Regions from separate parts of the Streptomyces subrutilus genome, predicted to be linked through region 1. Evidence: riboswitches for the same ligand, from Rfam matches in the RefSeq annotation. Region 1 holds a riboswitch; each other region holds the start of a gene.

Region 1 (7,212 bases):
GCCTGCGAAGGGTGCGGAAAGATCCAGCACCCGGCCGGAGTGCTCAAGCAGCGCATGCCGGTGGCCCAGGCCGTCGGCGCCGTGCTGGAATCGGGCGCGCCGATGGTGTCCATCGCGGGCGGAGAGCCCCTGATGCACCCGCAGATCGACGAAATCGTCCGACAGCTGGTGGCGAAGAAGAAGTACGTCTTCCTCTGCACCAACGCCATGCTGATGCGCAAGAAGATGGAGAAGTTCACCCCGTCCCCCTATTTCGCCTTCGCCGTGCACATCGACGGCCTGCGCGAGCGCCACGACGAATCCGTGGCCAAGGAGGGCGTGTTCGACGAGGCCGTCGCGGCCATCAAGGAGGCGAAGAAGCGGGGCTTCCGGGTCACCACGAACTCCACCTTCTTCAACACCGACACCCCGCAGACGATCATCGAGGTGCTCAACTACCTGAATGACGAACTCCAGGTGGACGAGATGATGATCTCGCCCGCCTACGCCTACGAAAAGGCACCGGACCAGGAGCACTTCCTGGGCGTCGAACAGACCCGGGAGCTCTTCAAGAAGGCCTTTTCCGGCGGGAACCGGCGTCGCTGGCGGCTCAACCATTCACCGCTCTTCCTGGACTTCCTGGAAGGGAAGGCGGACTTCCCCTGCACCGCCTGGGCCATTCCGAACTACTCCCTCTTCGGCTGGCAGCGCCCCTGCTACCTGATGAGCGACGGGTACGTGCCCACCTACCGCGAGCTGATCGAGGACACCGACTGGAGCAAGTACGGCCGCGGGAAGGACCCGCGCTGCGCGAACTGCATGGCGCACTGCGGCTACGAGCCCACCGCCGTCCTCGCCACCATGGGGTCCCTCAAGGAGTCCCTGCGCGCGGCCCGGGAGACGATCGGCGGGAACCGGGAAAAGTCGGCATGAGCACGCCGTCGGGCCGGGGGAGGACGCAGGGGGAGGGGGCCGGCCGGGGCCGGGGCTTCGACCTCGGCGCCCTGCTGGCCGAGCGCGGCGGCGAGCGGTACGAGCTGCACGCCCGCCACCTCAACCACCAGCTGCCCCGGATGCTGCACACGATCGGCTTCGACAAGGTCTACGAGCGGGCCGAGGGCGCCCACTTCTGGGACGCCGAGGGCAACGACTACCTCGACATGCTGGCCGGCTTCGGCGTCATGGGCCTGGGCCGGCACCACCCGGTGGTCCGGCGAGCCCTGCACGACGTCCTCGACGCCGGGCTCGCCGACCTGACCCGCTTCGACTGCCAGCCGCTGCCCGGGCTGCTGGCCGAGAAGCTGCTCTCGTACAGCCCGCACCTGGACCGGGTCTTCTTCGGCAACAGCGGCACCGAGGCCGTGGAGACGGCCCTGAAGTTCGCCCGGTACGCCACCGGGAGGCCCAGGATCCTCTACTGCGACCACGCCTTCCACGGGCTCACCACGGGCTCGCTGTCGGTGAACGGGGAGGGCGGCTTCCGGGACGGCTTCGCCCCGCTGCTGCCCGACACGAGGATCGCCCTCGGGGATCTGGCCGCTCTGGAGCGGGAGCTGCGCAAGGGCGACGTGGCCGCCTTCGTGGTCGAGCCGATCCAGGGCAAGGGGGTCCTGGCGGCCCCGCCCGGTTTCCTGCCCGCGGCGCAGGAACTGCTGCACCGGCACAAGGCGCTCCTGATCGCGGACGAGGTGCAGACCGGCCTCGGCCGGACCGGGGACTTCTACGCGTACCAGCACGAGCCGGGCGTGGAGCCGGACCTGGTGTGCGTGGCGAAGGCCCTGTCCGGGGGGTACGTGCCGGTCGGCGCGACCCTCGGCAAGGACTGGATCTTCAAGAAGGTCTACTCGTCCATGGACCGGGTGCTCGTCCACTCCGCGAGCTTCGGCTCCAACGCGCAGGCGATGGCGGCCGGCCTGGCGGTGCTGTCCGTCATGGAGGACGAGGAGGTCGTGGCGAACGCCCGGGCCACGGGCGACCTGCTGCGCGGCCGGCTCGCCGCCCTCGTGGACGACTACGAGCTGCTGTACGAGGTGCGCGGGCGCGGGCTGATGATCGGCATCGAGTTCGGCCGGCCGTCGTCGCTGGGACTGCGCTCGCGGTGGACCGTGCTCCAGGCGGCCCGCAAGGGGCTCTTCGCCCAGATGGTCGTGGTCCCGCTGCTCCGGAAGCACCGCATCCTCACCCAGGTGTCCGGAGACCACCTGGAGGTGATCAAGCTCATTCCGCCGCTGATCGTGGACGAGGCGGACGTGGAGCGGTTCGTCGGGGCCTTCCGCGAGGTCATGGACGAGGCGCACGGCGGGTCCGGGCTGATGTGGGACTTCGGCAGGACGCTGGTGAAGCAGGCCGTCGGCAACCGGTGACGGCGGCCCGCTCCGGCGGGTCAGTCCAGCAGCCGTGCGCGCAGCCGGTCGAGGGCCTCGGGCGACAGCCCGAGGCCCTCCGTCAGGTAGGACGGGACGCCGCCCCACCGTTCGTCGATGGTGTCGAAGGCGGCGGTCAGGTACGCGGCGCGGGCGTCGAACAGCGGGGCGAGCAGCTCCGCGACCTCGGGGGCGCGCGTCTCCTGCGTCTCGCCGCTCCGGCGGACCCGGTAGCGCCGGTGCGGGGCGTTGGACTCCAGGTAGTCCGCCACGATCGCCTCCCGCTCGACGCCCAGCGCGAGCAGGGTGACGGCGATCGACAGGCCCGCCCGGTCCTTCCCGGCCGCGCAGTGCATGAGCGCGGGGACGCTGTCGGCGGCGAGCGCGCGCAGCACGCGGCCGTGTTCGGCGGTGCGGTTCGCGATGATCGAGCGGTAGGAGTGCGCCATCCGGGCCTCGCCCTTCCCGTCGCCCAGGAGCGAGCGGAGCCGGGCCAGGTCGCCGTCGCGGACCAGCTTCCAGAACTCCCGGCCGTCGGCCGGGTCCGAGAGCGGGATGTTGACGTTCCGCACCCCGGTCAGTTCCACGTCCGGGCCCTCCAAGGCGTGGTCGGCGTCGTTGCGGAAGTCGAAGACGGTGTGGAGCCCGAGCGAGTTGAGGAACTGTGCGTCGGTTTCGGTGGCATGTGCCAGATGTCCGCTTCGGAAGAGTCGTCCTGGCCTGACCCTCCGTCCGTCGGTCGTGGGCAGCCCGCCCACGTCGCGGAAGTTCCGCACTCCGGCCAGTTCCGGTTCCGGTTGCGGCAGTCCCTGCGGGGTCGGGGGTATCTGCTGGGTCACGTGAACTCCTCCGCATCGTCGTCGGTGTCCGAATTACACTACTTGGCAACAACTTGCCATATCCGGAGGCGAGATCGGGCCCTCCCCGTGAGCCAGATCATACGGTGACCGTGAGTGCCTGATCGGCAAAGCCGAATGGCCCGGCCCGGGCGGTTGTTGGCGGTCGGGAATGGACGGAGGGTGACGGGAATTCAGCGGCTTCCACACACCTGGGATTCCGTCAGGAAATTCGTGGCTTGTTACCCGGCACCTCGCTCGATTACCTTCGCGATCGATCCGGGTGGACCGCCTAATCCTGCCGCCTCCCGGAAACCGCACCCGACTATTCGCGCGCGGCAGGAGCGGGGGAACCAGGTAAGCCGCCGTCCACGGTGTTCGCACCGGGACGGCTCGGGGTGAAGCCGTGCGCGTTCCCCGCGCGGACGGCCGGACATCTCCAGTCCGAACCCGACAGCTCACCTCGCAGGCGACGGAGAGGAATCCGCCATGCCCGCAAAGGGTAAGCACCGCCGCCCCAAGTCCCGCTCGCTGTCCCGCGGTTTCGCCGTCGCCGGCACCGGCGGCGCCGCCCTCGCGCTGCCGCTGCTGGGGGCCACCGGCGCCCAGGCGGCCGGTGCTCCGGCCGCCGCCCCGTCGCTCGCCCCGGCCGCGGCCGTCGCCCCGGCCGCACAGCTCCCGTCCCTACCGCAGGCCGTCCCCGCCGCCCGGGCGGCGGCCGCCCCGACCGTCTACACGGTCGTGGCCGGCGACTACCTCTCCAAGATCGCCGCCGACCGCAGCCTGACCGGCGGCTGGCAGCAGCTCTACGCCGACAACCGCGCAGCCGTCGGCAGCGACCCCTCCCTGATCCACCCGGGCCTGCGCCTGACCCTCGGTGCGAAGGGCGACCGGGCCGCCGCTCCCGCCCCCGCGGAGAAGCCGGCCCGGACCGCGCAGAAGCCCGCCGAGACCCGTACGTCCGGCGGCGCCGCCGAGCAGGCCGCCCCCGCCCCGAAGGCCGCGCCCCAGGCCCGGCCGAAGGCGACGCAGAAGCCCCGGCCGCAGAACGGCGAGAGCGCCACCGGCACGGGCGCCGTGACCGCCGCCGGCTTCGTCGCCCCCGTCGGCGGCGGCATCTCGACCCAGTACCGGGCCAGCGGCGCCATGTGGTCCTCCGGCTACCACACGGGCGTCGACTTCATCGCGAGCTCCGGCACCACGGTCAAGGCGGTCGGCGCGGGCACCGTCGTCTCCGCCGGATGGGGCGGCGCGTACGGCAACGAGGTCGTCATCCGGCACGCGGACGGCAAGTACTCCCAGTACGGCCACCTCTCCTCCCTGTCGGTCTCGACCGGCCAGAGCGTCACCGCCGGCCAGCGCATCGGACTCTCCGGCTCGACCGGCAACTCCTCCGGCCCGCACCTGCACTTCGAGATCCGCACCGGCCCGTCCTACGGCTCGGACATCAGCCCGCTGGCCTACCTCCGCTCCAAGGGCGTCAGCCTCTGACGGCACCCGCCGCCGGAGCGCGCGCACGCGGCGGGCCGGGACCCGAGGGGGGTCCCGGCCCGCCGCGTACGTATTCCTTATCCAGCGGGTGGTATAGATCACGGTCCGTCAAGCCCTGGTTACGTTGGCGTAGGTCGGGCGTCGGGGTGAAGGATGGTCCTTCGTGGCAGCGACGACGACGACACTCAAGACCATCGGCTCGTACGCGGCGATCGGGGACAGCTTCACCGAAGGCGTGGGCGACCCGGGGCCCGGGGGCTCCCCTCTCGGCTGGGCGGACCGGCTGGCCGTGCTCCTGGCCGACCAGCGCGACGAGCACGACTTCCGCTACGCGAACCTGGCCGTGCGCGGCCGGCTCCTCGACCAGATCGTGGCCGAGCAGGTCCCGCGGGCCAAGGCGCTCGCGCCCGACCTGGTGACCTTCTGCGCGGGCGGCAACGACATCATCCGGCCGGGCAGCGACCCCGACCGCGTGGCCGAGCGGTTCGAGGCGGCCGTCGCCGACCTCACCGGGTCCGTCGGCCTTGTCATGATCACCACCGGCTTCGACACCCGGGGCGTCCCGGTCCTGCGGCACCTGCGCGGCAAGGTCGCGACGTACAGCGCCCACGTGCGCTCCATCGCCGACCGCTACGACTGCCCGGTGCTCGACCTCTGGTCGCTGAGGTCCGTACAGGACCGCCGCGCCTGGGACACCGACCGGCTCCACCTGTCGCCCGAAGGGCACACCCGGGTCGCGCTGCGCGCCGCGCAGGTGCTCGGGCTCCGGGTGCCGACCGACCCCGACCAGCCGTGGCCGCCGATGCGGCCGCGCGGTTCGGTGGACGCGACCCGGGACAACATCCAGTGGGCCCGCGAGCACCTGGTGCCCTGGATCGGGCGGCGGCTGCGCGGCGAGTCGTCCGGGGACCACGTGGCGGCGAAGCGCCCGGACCTGATGCCGCTGTAGCGACCGGCGCACAGGGGCGGCAGGGGACGCGGGCGCGGGCCTTCGACCCGGGGCGACGGGCCGGCCCGCGGCGCGGTGCGCGGGTCCTTCGGCCCGGGGCGGAGCGCGACACGCGGGGGCAGACGGCCCGGAGTGGAATCCTCCGGGGCCGACGTGCGTTGGGATGGGGGTAGACGTCCACGATCCCGTGTCCCCACCGTTCCAGGAGGCGCCTTGTCCGGCTCCCGTCCCTTGCGTCCACGGCTGCGTGCCCTGCGGCCCGAAGCCTTCGGCGCGGACCCGTCCGGAGCCCGGCTGGAGCGCATCCGCCGCTCGCCGAACTTCGCCGACGGCGTCTTCCAGAACCCGGTCGGCGCGCGGACCCGGCCCTCCGGGTCCATGACCGAGTTCGCGAAGATCTACTTCCACAAGGAGCAGCGGCTGCGGCGCAACCCCGGCGCGCCGATCCCCGTCTACCCCACCACCCTCGCGGAGCTGGCCAAGCCGCCCGCGACCGGGCTGCGCCTGACCTGGATGGGGCACTCCAGCGTGCTCGCGGAGATCGACGGCCGCCGGGTGCTGTTCGACCCGGTGTGGGGCGAGCGCTGCTCCCCCTTCCCCTTCGCCGGCCCCAGGCGCCTGCACCCCGTGCCGGTGCCGCTGGCCTCCCTGGGCGCGGTCGACGTGGTGGTCATCTCCCACGACCACTACGACCACCTCGACCTGCCGACGATCAAGGACCTGGCCGGTACGGACACGGTCTTCGCGGTCCCCCTCGGCGTCGGCGCGCACCTGGAGCGCTGGGGCGTCCCGGCCGACCGGGTGCGCGAGCTGGACTGGAACGAGAGCACCCGGGTCGCCGGCCTCACCCTCACGGCCACCCCCGCCCGGCACTTCTGCGGCCGGGGCCTGCGCAACCAGCAGCACACCCTGTGGGCCTCCTGGGTGGTCGCCGGGGACGCGCACCGGATCTACCACAGCGGCGACACCGGGTACTTCCCCGGTTTCCAGGAGATCGGCGCCGCGCACGGCCCCTTCGACGCCACGATGATCCAGATCGGGGCCTACTCGGAGTACTGGCCGGACATCCACATGACGCCCGAGGAGGGCATGCGCGCCCACCTCGACCTCCAGGGCGGCGTGCCGCACGGGGCGATGCTGCCGATCCACTGGGGCACCTTCAACCTGGCCCCGCACCCGTGGGACGAGCCCGGCGAGGGCACCGTCGCCGCCGCCGAGGGGGCCGGGGCGGCCATCGCCCTGCCCATCCCGGGCCAGCCCTTCGAACCGGGCGCCGCCGACGTGCCCGCCGCACCGTGGTGGCGGCCCTTCGTCCGCATCGCCGCGCCGCAGACGGGGCCCGTCACCGCTCCGGCACCGGCGGCCGCACCCGGGACGGAGCCCGGCACCGGACCGGTCTCCGGATCCGGCGCGGGAAGCCGTCCGGCCGGGCGCGAGGAGTCCGAGGCCGTCGGGTCCTGAGCGGATCGGGCGGGGCACGGCCGCCCCCGCGGATTCGGGCGGCCGTGCGAGCGTTCCACCGGGAGCGGGAAGCAGGGCCGCCAAGTTCCCCAACTGCCCGTCCGGGCCGGGAGCGCGCGGTCTAGCGTGGGTA
Region 2 (7,212 bases), 3.1 Mb from region 1:
GGACGAAGTCCTCGCGGTTCTCGGCGTCCCGCGAGGCCGAGGTGGCGACGAAGCGCACGCGTTCGGCGCCCAGTTCCCGGACGACCCGCGCGTACTCCCGGCAGGCGGCGAAGGTGCGCTCCAACGCCTCCGGGGCCAGCCGGCCGGTGCGGTCCACCCCCTGGCCCAGCCGGACCACGGTCATCCGCCGGTCGAGCTCGGTGAAGGCGCCGGTGCGCGGGTCGCAGTCGGCGACCAGCAGGCGGATGGAGTTGGTCCCGCAGTCGACGGCCGCGACGCGCGTCATGCGTCCTGCTCCGCGGACGCGGTCCCGCGCTCCCCGCACGGGGTGACGCAGGGTCCCTTGGCCCACCACTCGGGCAGCATGGCCAGGGCCTCGTCACCGAACGGGTTCACGCCCGGGCCGGCGGCCAGCGAGTGCCCGACCAGGACGTGCAGGCACTTGACCCGGTCCGGCATGCCGCCGGCGCTCGGGAAGCCCTGGAGCACCTCGACGGCGTCGCGGCGGCGGATGTAGTCCTCGTGCGCGGCCTGGTAGGCGGCGGCGAGTTCGGGGTCCTCGGCGAGCCGGGCCTGCATCTCCTTCATCACGCCGTTGGCCTCCAGCGTGCCGATCGCGGAGGCCGCGCGCGGGCACGTCAGGTAGTACAGCGTCGGGAAGGGGGTGCCGTCGGGGAGCCGGGGGGCGGTCTCCACCACGTCCGGCTGGCCGCAGGGGCAGCGGTGCGCGATGGCGCGCAGCCCGCGGGGCGGGCGGCCGAGCTGCTGCTCGAACGCCTCGATGTCCGCGTCGGTCGGCTCGGTCCGGTCGGTCTGGGGCGGGGGCGTCTGCATGCCTGGAGGAAGTCTCTTCGTTCGCGGTTCTATGACGGGTGGTGAGGGCGGCCCGGCGGGCCGCCGCGGCGGCTCACTCGCCGGGGCGGTCGGCCTTGTCGACGCCGTCCCAGACGTTGGAGTACCAGGGCCGGTCCGCACCGGCCTGGCCGGTGCGGCGCCGGTCGGTGCCCTCGGCGCCGGGGTCGCTCATGATGAAGCCGATCTCCCCCGGGCGCAGGAAGTGCAGGTGCTTGCGCGCCTGCTGCTCCGCGTAGGCGTTGTCCTGCCAGCGGGCCTTCTCGTCGCGGAGCCGTTCGAGGCGGTCCCGCGCGGAGGCGGCCGCCCGCTGCTGCTCCGCGATCTCCGAGCGCTGGGACACGTACTGGCGCATCGGATACGCGAGGGCGACGACCAGGGTACAGAGGACGAGGACCAGGAGCGCGGCGCGGCCGGTGAGCCGGCTGCGGCGGACCTGGCGGCGCGACTGCGAGCGGTAGACGTGTGCCGCGGTCCGCTCGCCGAGCTGCTTGAGCCTGGTCGCGGTCGAGAAGGTGGAGAACCGATCCCGGTTCCCGGCCATTGACCCCGCCTCTCCTCGGTACGCACTACGCAATACGTCCCCGCACACGGTACGGGACCGAGTGCGGGGACGTACGGAGGCTAGGCGAAGGCTCAGCCCTTGAAGCGCGGGAAGGCGGAGCGGCCGGCGTACACGGCGGCGTCGTCGAGGATCTCCTCGATGCGCAGCAGCTGGTTGTACTTGGCGACGCGGTCCGAGCGGGCCGGGGCGCCGGTCTTGATCTGACCGCAGTTCACGGCGACGGCGAGGTCGGCGATGGTGACGTCCTCGGTCTCGCCGGAACGGTGCGACATCATGCACTTGAAGCCGTTGCGCTGGGCCATCTCGACGGCGTCGAGGGTCTCGGTCAGCGAACCGATCTGGTTCACCTTCACGAGCAGGGCGTTCGCGGAGCCCTCCTCGATGCCGCGGGCCAGGCGCTCCGGGTTGGTGACGAAGAGGTCGTCGCCGACGATCTGGACCTTGGAGCCCAGACGGTCGGTGAGGGTCTTCCAGCCGGCCCAGTCGTCCTCGTACAGCGGGTCCTCGATGGAGACCATCGGGTACGCGGAGACGAGCTCCTCGTAGTACTCGGTCATCTCGGCGGCCGAGCGGGACTGGCCCTCGAACTCGTACTTGCCGTCCTTGTAGAACTCGGACGCGGCGACGTCGAGCGCGAGCGCGATGTCCTTGCCCGGGACGTAGCCGGCCTGCTTGATGGCCTCGACGATGAGGTCGAGCGCGGCGCGGTTGGACTCCAGGTTCGGGGCGAAGCCGCCCTCGTCGCCCAGCCCGGTGGAGAGGCCCTTGGTGTGGAGGACCTTCTTGAGGGTGTGGTAGACCTCGGCGCCCCAGCGCAGCGCCTCGGAGAAGGACTCCGCGCCGATCGGGGCGATCATGAACTCCTGGATGTCCACGTTGGAGTCGGCGTGCGACCCGCCGTTGAGGATGTTCATCATCGGAACGGGCAGCAGGTGCGCGTTCGGGCCGCCGAGGTAGCGGAAGAGCGGGAGGTCCGAGGCCTCGGACGCGGCGTGGGCGACGGCGAGGGACACGCCGAGGATGGCGTTGGCGCCGAGCGAGCCCTTGTTGTCGGTGGCGTCCAGGTCGAACATGGCCTGGTCGATCAGGCGCTGCTCGGTGGCGTCGTAGCCGACGAGCTCCGGCCCGATCTGCTCGATGACGGCGAGGACGGCCTTCTCGACACCCTTGCCCATGTAACGGTTGGGGTCACCGTCACGGAGCTCGATGGCCTCGAATGCACCGGTGGAGGCACCGGACGGAACGGCAGCACGGCCGGTGCTGCCGTCGTCGAGGCCCACCTCGACCTCGACCGTGGGGTTGCCTCGGGAGTCCAGGATTTCCCGGGCTACGACGACGTCGATGGACGGCACGAGCATCTCCTTCTGGGATGTGACGCTGGGTGTGCGGTGGCGTGTCAGGCCGTGGGATGGCCTTGCCGCTTAGAGCCTAACCGGCTCCGGGCACTCGGCCGGCCGACCGCCCGGGTCCTGGGACGAAAAAGGGCCCGAATACCCCTCTTCCAGGACATTGGACCCTTGATCATCGCGGTCCGGCCGGGCACGCGCCGCCGCCCGGCGCGCGGGGGGAGGCGCGCCGGGCGGTGGGGGCCCTGCGGGGACGGACGGGGCCGGGTGCGGTCAGGGCCGCACCGTTCAGCCGAGGTGGAGCTTCTGACCCGGGAAGATCAGGTCGGCGTCGGTGACGACGCCCTTGTTGAGCTCGAAGAGCTTCTCCCAGCCGCCGTTGACGCCGTTGGCCTCGGCGATGGTGCCGAGGGTGTCACCGGACTTGACCTCGTACGAACCGGTGCCGGTCTTCGGGGCCTGGGCCTTCGGCTTGGCGGTCGGGGCCGGGGCCTCGGAGCGCTCGGAGCGCGTGGTCGGGGCCTGGGAGCGCTTGGTCTCCTTCTTCGGCGCGGCCTGCGTGGTCTTCTTCGACTCGGTCTTCTGCTGGTTCTTGGCCGGGGCCTCGACGGAGCCGCCGGAGGAGGCCTTGGACAGGCCGACGCCGCAGGACGGCCAGGCGCCCTTGCCCTGGCCCTTGAGGACCTTCTCGGCGATCGCTATCTGCTGCGACTTGCTGGCCTGGTTGGCCTGCGCGGCGTACGCCTTGCCGCCGTACGCGGCCCAGGTGGAGGACGTGAACTGCAGGCCGCCGTAGAAGCCGTTGCCCGTGTTGATGGACCAGTTGCCACCGGACTCGCACTGCGCGACCTTGTCCCATTCGGACGCGGTGGCGGCGCTGGCGGAGCCGGCGGCCATCAGGGGGGCGGCCACGGCCACACCGGCGACACCGGCGAGCGTGACGATGCGGACGGCCTTGGAACCGCGGCGGTGCTTGCCCTTGCCGGAAAGCAGCATGGAGTTTCTCCTCACCGACGCCTACGAGGTGAGCTGTCGGGTTCGGGCGAGTGAGTTGCCCGGCCGTGCGACCTAGCGCACGGCTTAACCCCTAGCCGGTGGCGTGACCGTCTCTCAACGGCCGCTCCCGGCGCCTACCTTGGTTCCCCCGCTCCTGCCTTCGGCGCTTGACGCGACGACTGTTCCCCCCGTCCGCCGGCAGGATTCGGCGATGCGGTCGAAGGAGCCCGCGGTGGCGGGCGACTCAGAAGGTAGACAGGTCTCCCCCCGATGTTCAACGCGCAACATCGGGGGGAAACCACCCTTGCTTGCGCCCCCTGCGGGGACGTTTGCGCAGGTGAGGACGGGGTTTGCGGCAGCCGCCGGGTGGGACACGCCAGTTGGAGCGAAGAGACGCATGTCTCACTTACAGAAAACGGACAATCAGCAGCTTTACGGGTGCCCGAAGTGCCGCTATTCCGCGCTTAGATCCAGGTTCTGACCGGGCTTGATCAGGTCCGCGTCCTTGCCGATGACCTGCTCGTTGGCCTCGTAGAGCGCGTTCCAACCGCCCTTGAGTCCGTTGGCGGACGCGATGGCGGTCAGGCTGTCGCCCGATCTGACCGTGTAGGAGGGCTCCGACGCCCCGTCAGCCGCGCCGGACTCCTCGGCCGCCGGGGTACCGCGGTGCTTGCCGCTGCCCTCCGGGACGGACGGCAGGGCGGAGGGGTCGGTGGAGGCGCCGGTCGTCGTCTGGGGCGTGGCTCCGCCCGAGGGGTCGGGGGTGCCGGAGGGCGAAGGGGCGGGCGCGGTGGGGTCCGCGGGCGCGGTCGGGTCCGCCGGCGCGGTCGGGTCGGCCGGGGGCGTGGAGCCGTCCGGCGCGGGCGTGGCGGGTTCACCCGGGACGGTCGGGGCGGTGGGGTCCGCGGGGGCCGTCGGGTCGGCCGGGCTCGTGGCCGGGTCGTCGGGCGCCGGCATGACGGGCAGTCCGAGGGAGGGTGCGAGCGGGCCGTCGGGGAGGTCGGACGGGCTCGGCAGCGGGGTCGGCGCCCCGAAGTCCGTGGAGGGCGCACCGGTGCCGGTGACGGGGACGTCGGCGTCGGGGCGGTTCGGGGTGGGGGCCGCCGCACCGCCGGAGCCGGGCAGGCCGGGGTCCACCTCGGCGGCGGCGCCCTGCTGGGCCAGGCCCGCCGTGGCGGCGCACAGCGGCCACGCCTGGGGGCCCTGGGCGGCCAGCACCCGTTCGGCGACGGCGATCTGCTGGGAGCGGCTGGCGAGGTCGGGGCGCTCGGCGAAGTCGAGGCCGCCGGCGTTCTTCCACTGCTCCTGCGTGAACTGGAGCCCGCCGTACGCGCCGCTGCCGAAGTTCGCGCTCCACGAGCCGCCGCTCTCGCACTCGGCGACCCGGTCCCAGGTGGAGGTGTCGGCGGCCGTCGCGTTGGTGGCGGCGAGCAGCGGCAGGGCGAGCGCGGAGCCGGTGACTCCTGCGGTGACGACCAGGGCGGGGACCTGGCGGGGGCGTCTGTGGCGGCCGTTCCCGGAACGCATGAGGTGCACCTTTCGCATAACAGCGGGGTAACGGCAGAACCTAGCGGCCTTCGAACGATTGTCACAAGTTCGGACCGCGCCTGACGCGTGGTCAGGCGGGGCTCAGCGCCCCCGCGGCGTGAAGCGGACCGGAAGGGTGCGCAGGCCGCGCATGATGAGCCCGCCCCGCCAGCGCAGCTCCTCGGCCGGTACGGCGAGTTCCAGGTCCGGCAGGCGCGTCAGCAGCGTCGCGAGCGCGGTCTGGCCCTCCAGCCGGGCGAGCGGCGCGCCCAGGCAGTAGTGGATGCCGTGCCCGTAGCCGAGGTGCTGGTTGTCGGTGCGCGCGAGGTCGAGGGTGTCGGGTTCGGCGAAGCGCGCGGGGTCGCGGTCGGCCGCCGCGAGGACGACCAGCACCGGGTCCCCGGCCGCCACCCGCTGTCCGGCCAGGGTGAGCGGTTCGGTGGCGAACCGCCAGGTCGCGAGCTCGACGGGGCCGTCGTAGCGCAGCAGCTCCTCGACGCCGGTCTCCAGCAGGCCCCGCTCCCCGGCGGCCAGGGAGGTCTGGAGGCGGGCGCGCTGGCCCGGGTTCATGAAGAGGGAGTGGACACCGTTGCCGATGAGGTTCACGGTCGTCTCGAAGCCGGCGAACAGCAGGATGAAGGCCATCGCGGTGGCCTCGGCCTCCGTGAGGTGGTCGCCGTGGTCGCTCGCGCGGATCAGGTCGGAGATCAGGTCATTGCCCGGATCATCCCTTTTGCGGTGGATGAGTTCACCGAGGTAGGTCCGCATCTGCTTGACCGAGCGGGCGACCCCGCCGCGCGGCCCGCCGCCGTGGCGGATCATCATCCCGGCCCAGTCGCGGAAGTCGTCCTGGTCCTCGCGCGGGACGCCGAGCATCTCGCAGATGGCGTAGATGGGGAGCGGGAAGGCGAATTCGTGGATGAGGTCGGCCTCGCCCCGCTCCGCGAACCCGTCGATGAGGTGGTCGGTGAGCTCCTGCACCCGCGGGGTGAACTCGGCCACCCTGCGCGGGGTGAACGCCTTCGACACCAACCGCCGCAGCCGGGTGTGGTCCGGCGGGTCGATGTTGAGCAGGTGCGTCATCAGCTCGGCCTTGCGCTCCCCGGGGATGCCGGTCTTGCCCTTGGCGTGCGCGGGTTCCGCGTGATGGGCCGGGTTCTTGCTCAGCCGCTGGTCCGCGAGGGCCTGGCGGGCGTCGGCGTACCGGGTGACCAGCCAGGCCTCGACCCCGCTCGGGAGCCTGGTGCGGTGCACCGGCGCGTGCTCGCGCAGCCAGGCGTAGGCCGGGTACGGGTCGGTCGCGAACTCCCAGTCGAACAGGGTCGGGCCCTGGGCGGAGGGAGCGTCGGCTGGGGTGGCGGGGGTCTGCTCATGCACCCCAGGACCGTATCCCGGCGCCGGCCCGCCACCCGATTCGGGCGGTTCGTCGCGGCTGTCCGTAGATCCGCCCACACTTGACGCCGGCTTCCGCGGCGTTCCTACTTTCGCTCTTGTGGATGCGAGGATCTTGAAGAGCAGTTTCGCGGTGGTGGAGAGAAGGGCCGAGCACGCGGTCAAGTTCTTCTACTCGCACCTGTTCTGGCACAACCCGGACATGCGCGCGCTCTTCCCCGCCTCCGCCGAGGACATGGAGCGCCAGCGCGACCGGCTCTTCGCCGCGCTCACCCACGTGATCGGGCACCTGGAGGACGAGACCCTCCTCCCCTACCTCCGCGAGCTCGGCCGCGACCACCGCAAGTTCCTGGCCGGCCCCGCGCACTACACGGCGGTCGGCGCCAGCCTCCTCGCCGCGCTCGCCGAGACCGCCGGCGACGCCTGGACCCCGCGGGCGGAGAAGGCCTGGGCCGAGGCCTACCAGTTGATCGCCGACACGATGACGGCCGGCGCCGCCGCGGGCGAGGGGCCGCCCTGGTGGGACGCGGAGGT
Region 3 (7,212 bases), 610 kb from region 1:
TCCTCCTCCTCCGGCAGCGGGTCGCCGTTGGCCGTACGGGCCAGCAGGCCCGTCGAGGACAGCAGCACGCGGCAGGGGTCGTCCGCGACCTCCAGCGGCACGGCGGCGATCGCGGTACCGGCCGACTCCAGCAGGACCGTACGCCGCTCGGTGCCGAACTTCTTGGCCACCGCGGCCAGTTCGGCGGAGACCAGCTTGCGCAGCTCGGTGTCGGAATCCAGGATGCCGGTGAGCTCGTCGATCTCGCCGTTCAGCCGGTCGCGCTCGGACTCCAGCTCCAGCCGGTCGAACTTGGTGAGCCGGCGCAGCGGCGTGTCCAGGATGTACTGGGTCTGGATCTCGCTCAGCGAGAACCGCTCGATCAGCCGGGCCTTGGCCTGCGCGGAGTTCTCGCTGTCGCGGATGAGCCGGATGACCTCGTCGATGTCGATGAGCGCCACCAGCAGGCCCTCGACCAGGTGCAGCCGGTCGCGCCGCTTGGTGCGGCGGAACTCGCTGCGCCGCCGGACGACCTCGAAGCGGTGGTCGAGGTAGACCTCCAGCAGCTCCTTGAGGCCCAGCGTCAGCGGCTGGCCGTCCACCAGCGCCACGTTGTTGATGCCGAAGGACTCCTCCATCGGCGTCAGCTTGTAGAGCTGCTCCAGTACCGCTTCCGGGTGGAAACCGTTCTTGATCTCGATGACCAGGCGCAGGCCGTGCGAGCGGTCGGTGAGGTCCTTGACGTCGGCGATGCCCTGCAGCTTCTTCGAGCCGACCAGGTCCTTGATCTTCGCGATGACCTTCTCGGGGCCGACCGTGAAGGGCAGTTCGGTGACGACCAGCCCCTTGCGGCGGGCCGTCACGTTCTCCACGGCCACCGTCGCGCGGATCTTGAAGGTGCCGCGGCCGTTCTCGTACGCGTCCTTGATCCCGGCGAGGCCGACGATCCGGCCGCCCGTGGGCAGGTCGGGACCCGGCACGAAGCGCATCAGCGCCTCCAGGTCCGCCGCCGGGTAGCGGATCAGGTGGCGGGCGGCCGCGATGACCTCGCCCAGGTTGTGCGGGGGCATGTTCGTGGCCATGCCGACCGCGATCCCGGACGCGCCGTTGACCAGCAGGTTCGGATACGCCGCGGGCAGTACGCCCGGCTCCTGCTCCTGGCCGTCGTAGTTGGCGGTGAAGTCGACGGTGTCCTCGTCGATCGACTCCGTCATCAGTGACGTGGCGTCGGCCATCTTGCACTCGGTGTAGCGCATGGCCGCGGGCGGGTCGTCGTTGCCGAGCGAACCGAAGTTGCCGTGCCCGTCCACCAGCGGCAGCCGCATGGAGAACGGCTGCGCCATGCGCACCAGGGCGTCGTAGATCGAGGCGTCGCCGTGCGGGTGGAGCTTGCCCATGACCTCGCCGACGACGCGGGCGCACTTGACGTACCCCCGGTCGGGGCGCAGGCCCATCTCGTTCATCTGGTAGACGATGCGGCGGTGGACCGGCTTCATGCCGTCCCGGGCGTCGGGCAGGGCGCGGGAGTAGATCACCGAGTACGCGTACTCGAGGAAGGAGCCCTGCATTTCGTCGACGACGTCGATGTCGAGGATCTTCTCCTCGAAATCCTCCGGCGGCGGGGTCTTCGTGCTGCGGCGGGCCATCGCTGCGCGGCTCCTTAACCAAGAATGATGGGGTGCTGGGGGTCTGACGCGGACCATTGTGGCCCGAGCCGCCGACAACGCCGACTCCGACCCAGGTGTGACCCGGGAACTTCTCCGGCTGTCGACGCGCTTGCATACAGTGGCAGGTCTGACGGAAATCTCTGCATCGCGATCGAAGGGACCACATGCCCATGGGTCACACGGCCACAGCCCAGGCCGGCTCCGGCGGCCTGACAGCGACCGAGCACCGGCTGGCCAACGGCCTGCGCGTGGTGCTGTCCGAAGACCACCTGACCCCGGTCGCCGCGGTCTGCCTCTGGTACGACGTCGGCTCGCGCCACGAAGTCAAGGGGCGCACCGGTCTGGCTCACCTCTTCGAGCACCTGATGTTCCAGGGCTCGGCGAGCGTACCGGGCAACGGGCACTTCGAGCTGGTCCAGGGGGCCGGCGGCTCCCTCAACGGCACCACCAGCTTCGAGCGCACCAACTACTTCGAGACGATGCCGACCCACCAGCTGGAGCTCGCGCTCTGGCTGGAGGCGGACCGCATGGGCTCGCTGCTGGCCGCCCTGGACGAGGAGTCCATGGAGAACCAGCGCGACGTCGTCAAGAACGAGCGCCGCCAGCGCTACGACAACGTGCCGTACGGCACGGCCTTCGAGCGGCTGACGGCCCTCGCGTACCCCGAGGGCCACCCGTACCACCACACCCCGATCGGCTCCATGGCCGACCTGGACGCGGCGTCCCTGGAGGACGCCCGCCACTTCTTCCGCACGTACTACGCGCCCAACAACGCGGTGCTGTCGGTCGTCGGCGACATCGACCCGGAGCGGACGCTCGCCTGGGTCGAGAAGTACTTCGGCTCGATCCCGGCGCACGACGGCAAGCAGCCGCCGCGCGACGGCGCGCTGCCCGACGTCATGGGCGCCGAGCTGCGCGAGGAGATCGTCGAGGAGGTGCCGGCCCGCGCCCTGATGGCCGCCTACCGGCTCCCGCACGACGGCACCCGGGAGTGCGACGCCGCCGACGTGGCGCTCACCGTGCTCGGCGGCGGCGAGTCCTCGCGGCTCCACAACCGCCTGGTGCGCCGCGACCAGACGGCCGTCGCGGCCGGCTTCGGCATGCTCCGGCTGGCCGGGGCGCCCTCGCTGGGCTGGCTGGACGTGAAGACCTCCGGCGGGGTCGAGGTGCCCGACATCGAGGCGGCCGTCGACGAGGAGCTCGCGCGGTTCGCCGCCGAGGGCCCCACGGCCGAGGAGATGGAGCGCGCCCAGGCGCAGCTGGAGCGCGAATGGCTGGACCGGCTCAGCACGGTGGCCGGCCGCGCCGACGAACTGTGCCGCTTCGCGGTGCTGTTCGGCGACCCGCAGCTCGCCCTGACCGCCGTCCGGCGGGTGCTGGCCGTCACCGCGGAGGAGGTCCAGGCCGTGGCCGCGGCCCGGCTGCGCCCCGACAACCGCGCGGTGCTGGTCTACGAGCCGCTGGCCGCACCGGACGCGGCAGCCGGGACCGACGAGAACGACGAGAACGAAGGGGCGGAGCAGTGAGCGACACCGCAGCCGTCACGATGACCTTCCACCCGCGCCCGGAGGCCGGCGAGCCGCAGCCGTGGGCCTTCCCGGCCCCCGAGCGCGGTGAGCTGTCCAACGGCCTGACCCTGCTGCGCTGCCACCGCCCGGGCCAGCAGGTGGTCGCGGTCGAGATCAACCTCGCCGCCCCGCTCGACGCCGAACCCGAGGGCCTGGACGGCGTGGCGACCATCATGGCGCGCGCCCTGTCCGAGGGCACCGACAAGCACTCCGCCGAGGAGTTCGCCGCCGAGCTGGAGCGCTGCGGGGCCACCCTCGACGCGCACGCCGACCACCCCGGCCTGCGGGTCTCCCTGGAGGTCCCGGCCTCCCGGCTGCACAAGGCGCTCGGCCTGCTCGCCGAGGCCCTGCGCGCCCCCGCCTTCGCCGACGCCGAGGTGGACCGGCTGGTCCGCAACCGGCTCGACGAGATCCCGCACGAGCTGGCCAACCCGCAGCGCCGCGCCGCCAAGCAGCTCTCCAAGGAGCTGTTTCCGGCCACCCTGCGGATCTCCCGCCCGCGCCAGGGCACCGAGGAGACGGTCGCCCGCATCGACTCCGCGGCCGTGCGGGCCTTCTACGAGGCCCACGTACGCCCCGCCACCGCCACCGCGGTGGTCGTCGGCGACCTGACCGGGATCGACCTGGACACCGTCCTGGCCGACACCCTGGGCACCTGGACGGGCGACTCGGCGGCCCCCCGGCCGGTGCCGCCGGTGACCGCCGACGACACCGGCCGCGTGGTCATCGTGGACCGGCCCGGCGCGGTCCAGACGCAGCTGCTGATCGGCCGGATCGGCCCGGACCGGCACGACCGCGTCTGGGCCGCCCAGGTGCTCGGCACGTACTGCCTGGGCGGCACCCTCACCTCCCGCCTGGACAAGGTGCTGCGCGAGGAGAAGGGGTACACCTACGGCGTGCGCGCCTTCGGGCAGGTGCTGCGCTCCACCGCCGACGGCAAGGGCGCCTCGATGCTGGCCATCAGCGGCTCGGTGGACACCCCCAACACCGGCCCGGCGCTGGAGGACCTCTGGAAGGTGCTGCGCACCCTCGCGGAGGGCGGTCTGACCGACGCCGAACGCGACGTGGCGGTGCAGAACCTGGTGGGCGTGGCCCCGCTCAAGTTCGAGACCGCGGCCTCGGTCGCCGGCACCCTCGCCGACCAGGTGGAGCAGGAGCTGCCGGACGACTACCAGGCGCGGCTCTACGCGCAGTTGGCCGAAACCGGCACGGTCGAGGCGACGTCGGCGGTCGTGAAGGCCTTCCCGGCGGACCGGCTCGTCACGGTCCTGGTGGGCGACGCGGCGCAGATCGAGGCGCCGGTCCGCGCGCTCGGGATCGGCGAGGTGAGCGTGGTCGGCAACTGACGTCCGCGCGAGGGGTCCTGGCCGCACGTCGGCCGGGGCCCCTTTTGTCTGTTTGGTGGCGTCGTTGCTTTTATGTGATGTGGCGTAGGTAACAAAAGCCTACGTCTGTTTGGTGATCCGCTCATGATCCGCCTAGCGTCGGCCGTGCTGTTCGTCAGTTGTGCCCGCCGCACCCGCGGCACCGGACAGCGATCGCCGAGTCCCCGTCAGGCGCGAGCCTGGGGAGCCGGGGACCCACACAAGTCCCTGGGGTGAATCGGGCCGCCTCGCAAGAGGAAGCCCGTAGGAGACCTTCCTGCTCCGAACCCGTCAGCTAACCCGGTAGGCGAGAGGGAAGGAAAGGATCGACCCCTTCATGGCGTTTGGCAGCACCCCCGCCGGCTCCGGCAAGCACCGCGGCGGTAGCCGTCTGAGCCGCAAGACCGCCGGTTACGCCGGCATAGCCGCCCTCGCGACCACCGGTGTCGTCGGGGCCGTCGCAGCTCCGGCGTTCGCAGCGGACAACACCCAGCACGCCATCCCGGACGCCGGGTACAACGCGGTCGTCGTCGCCGACGACCTCGCGGGCGAGATCCAGAACCAGGCCGCCTCCCAGCAGCGCGCGGCCGAGCACGCCGCCGCGCAGGCCCAGGCCGAGGCCGAGGCCAAGCAGCGCGCCGCAGAGGCCAAGCGCCTCGCCGAGGCCAAGGCGAAGGCCGAGCGCGACGCGGCCGAGCGCGCGGCCCGCGAGGAGGAGCGCAAGCGCCTCAACACCTTCGTGGCCCCCGTCGACGGCTCCTACGTCAGCACGCAGTACCACGCGGGCGGCGGCATGTGGTCCTCCGGCAGCCACACCGGCATCGACTTCCACGCCGCCGAGGGCACCTCCGTGCACGCGGTCGGCGCCGGCACCGTGGTCGAGGCGGGCTGGGGCGGCGCGTACGGGAACAACGTCGTCATCAAGCACAACGACGGCACCTACACCCAGTACGGGCACATGCTCTCGCTGAGCGTCTCCGTCGGCGACAAGGTCACCGCGGGACAGCAGATCGGCCGCTCGGGCTCCACCGGCAACTCCAGCGGCCCGCACCTGCACTTCGAGGCCCGCACGGGCGAGCAGTACGGCTCGGACATCGACCCGCTCGCGTACCTGCGCTCGCACAACGTCAGCCTCTGACCCCCGGGGCGCACCCCCCCCGCTTCACCGAAGACCCCGGCTCGCACCGCGAGCCGGGGTCTTTTGCGAACGTTTCGCTTTTCCGGCCGCTCTCGGAAATTGTCGTGTGTTGCAATAGAGTCGCAGCACGAAGCGACGGCATCCGGTACGGGAGTCGGAAATAGGCGGAGGTTCGGTCTTGCGTATTCCTGCGCACGCGGTATGCACGGCAATCCGCGACGACATCGTCTCCGGTGTCTTCGAGCCGGGCGGACGGCTGACCGAGGAGGTGCTGGCCCGCCGGTACGGCGTCTCGCGCGTCCCGGTCCGCGAGGCGCTGCGCACCCTGGAGTCCGAGGGGTTCGTGACCACGCGCCGGCACGCGGGCGCCTGCGTGGCCGAGCCGACCGCGCAGGAGGCGGCCGACCTCCTGGAGGTGCGGACGCTGCTGGAGCCGCTGGCGGCGGCCCGGGCGGCCCGGCGGCGCACCGAGGCCCACCTGAAGGTGCTGCGCGGGCTGGTCCGGCTGGGCCAGGAGCGGGCCAGGCGGGGGCAGGGGGAGGATCTGCGGGCGCTGGGCGGGTGGTTCCACGAGACGCTGGCCCAGGCCTCCGGCAGCCCCGGTCTGATCGCGCTGCTCACCCAGCTGCGGCACAAGGTCGCGTGGATGTACGTGGTCGGGGCCCCGGCCCGGCCGGTGGAGTCCTGGGCGGAGCACGGCGCGATCGTGGACGCGGTGGCCCGCGGGGACGCGGAGCGGGCCCGGGCCCTCACCGCGGCGCACGCGGACCGCGCCGCGGCGGCGCACCGGCCGCGGCCCCGGCCGGCGGTGAGCGGTTCGCAACCTGCCGTAAACATTCCGAGTGGCCGTCATTAACAAGGGCCGTATACAAAGAGCGGTGTCCGTGCGCCGCCGTATCAATTCCCGGGCGCTGTGAATTCGGTCCGCACGCGGTGCGCATTCGGCGGCGAGGGGAATGTGTGCGCCGGATTCGGTATTCGTATGCGCGCGGCGGGTCGAATCGGCGCGCGGCGTCACGTCCGTGCGGCACGACGAAGCCGCGGCCCCCGAGCGGGGGCCGCGGCTTCGTCGTGCGGGCGGGTGGCTCGAACCCGAAGGGTCAGACGGTCTCGGGGAGCTCTTCGAGACCCTCGGCGACCAGCTTCGCGAGGCGGTCCAGCGCGGCGTCCGCGCCCTCGGCGTCGGAGGCGAGGACGACCTCCTCGCCGCCCTGGGCGCCCAGGCCCAGGACCGCCAGCATGGAAGCGGCGTTGACGGGGTCGCCGCCGGCCTTCGCGATGGTCACCGGGACGCCGGAAGCGGTCGTCGCACGGACGAAGATCGAGGCGGGACGAGCGTGCAGGCCCTCGGCCCAGCCGACGTTGACGCGGCGCTCTGCCATGGTGATGCCCTTCAGGTTCTTACGGTTGTCTAGACCAGTCTCTCACGACGTCCCGAATGCTCCAGACCGACTTTCGGCCCGGATCCGGCGCCGTTCGACCTTCCACAGCTTGCA

Evidence for each region. A riboswitch is a leader RNA that binds a small molecule or an ion and turns the genes downstream of it on or off. The one in region 1 is predicted to bind cyclic di-AMP.
Region 2: it holds a riboswitch for cyclic di-AMP, as region 1 does, so the genes downstream of both, CP968_RS19990 (transglycosylase family protein) here and CP968_RS06260 (LysM peptidoglycan-binding domain-containing M23 family metallopeptidase) in region 1, are expected to answer to the same signal.
Region 3: it holds a riboswitch for cyclic di-AMP, as region 1 does, so the genes downstream of both, CP968_RS08750 (M23 family metallopeptidase) here and CP968_RS06260 (LysM peptidoglycan-binding domain-containing M23 family metallopeptidase) in region 1, are expected to answer to the same signal.

The regions. Positions count from the first base shown of each region.
Region 1 covers NZ_CP023701.1:1,442,684-1,449,895, reverse strand. Annotated here, with positions in the region: gene hpnH (adenosyl-hopene transferase HpnH) at 1-912, shown strand, start outside; gene CP968_RS06270 (aspartate aminotransferase family protein) at 909-2,342, shown strand; gene CP968_RS06265 (tyrosine-protein phosphatase) at 2,363-3,181, opposite strand; cyclic di-AMP (ydaO/yuaA leader) riboswitch at 3,491-3,663, shown strand; gene CP968_RS06260 (LysM peptidoglycan-binding domain-containing M23 family metallopeptidase) at 3,668-4,669, shown strand; gene CP968_RS06255 (SGNH/GDSL hydrolase family protein) at 4,833-5,618, shown strand; gene CP968_RS06250 (MBL fold metallo-hydrolase) at 5,832-7,079, shown strand.
Region 2 covers NZ_CP023701.1:4,540,485-4,547,696, reverse strand. Annotated here, with positions in the region: gene CP968_RS20010 (Ppx/GppA phosphatase family protein) at 1-286, opposite strand, end outside; gene CP968_RS20005 (DUF501 domain-containing protein) at 283-834, opposite strand; gene CP968_RS20000 (FtsB family cell division protein) at 908-1,396, opposite strand; gene eno (phosphopyruvate hydratase) at 1,489-2,775, opposite strand; gene CP968_RS19990 (transglycosylase family protein) at 3,052-3,759, opposite strand; cyclic di-AMP (ydaO/yuaA leader) riboswitch at 3,763-3,935, opposite strand; gene CP968_RS19985 (transglycosylase family protein) at 4,213-5,286, opposite strand; gene CP968_RS19980 (cytochrome P450 family protein) at 5,389-6,663, opposite strand; gene CP968_RS19975 (globin domain-containing protein) at 6,794-7,212, shown strand, end outside.
Region 3 covers NZ_CP023701.1:2,051,410-2,058,621, reverse strand. Annotated here, with positions in the region: gene CP968_RS08765 (DNA gyrase/topoisomerase IV subunit A) at 1-1,625, opposite strand, end outside; gene CP968_RS08760 (M16 family metallopeptidase) at 1,817-3,172, shown strand; gene CP968_RS08755 (M16 family metallopeptidase) at 3,193-4,560, shown strand; cyclic di-AMP (ydaO/yuaA leader) riboswitch at 4,744-4,903, shown strand; gene CP968_RS08750 (M23 family metallopeptidase) at 4,916-5,716, shown strand; gene CP968_RS08745 (GntR family transcriptional regulator) at 5,895-6,572, shown strand; gene CP968_RS08740 (HPr family phosphocarrier protein) at 6,817-7,098, opposite strand.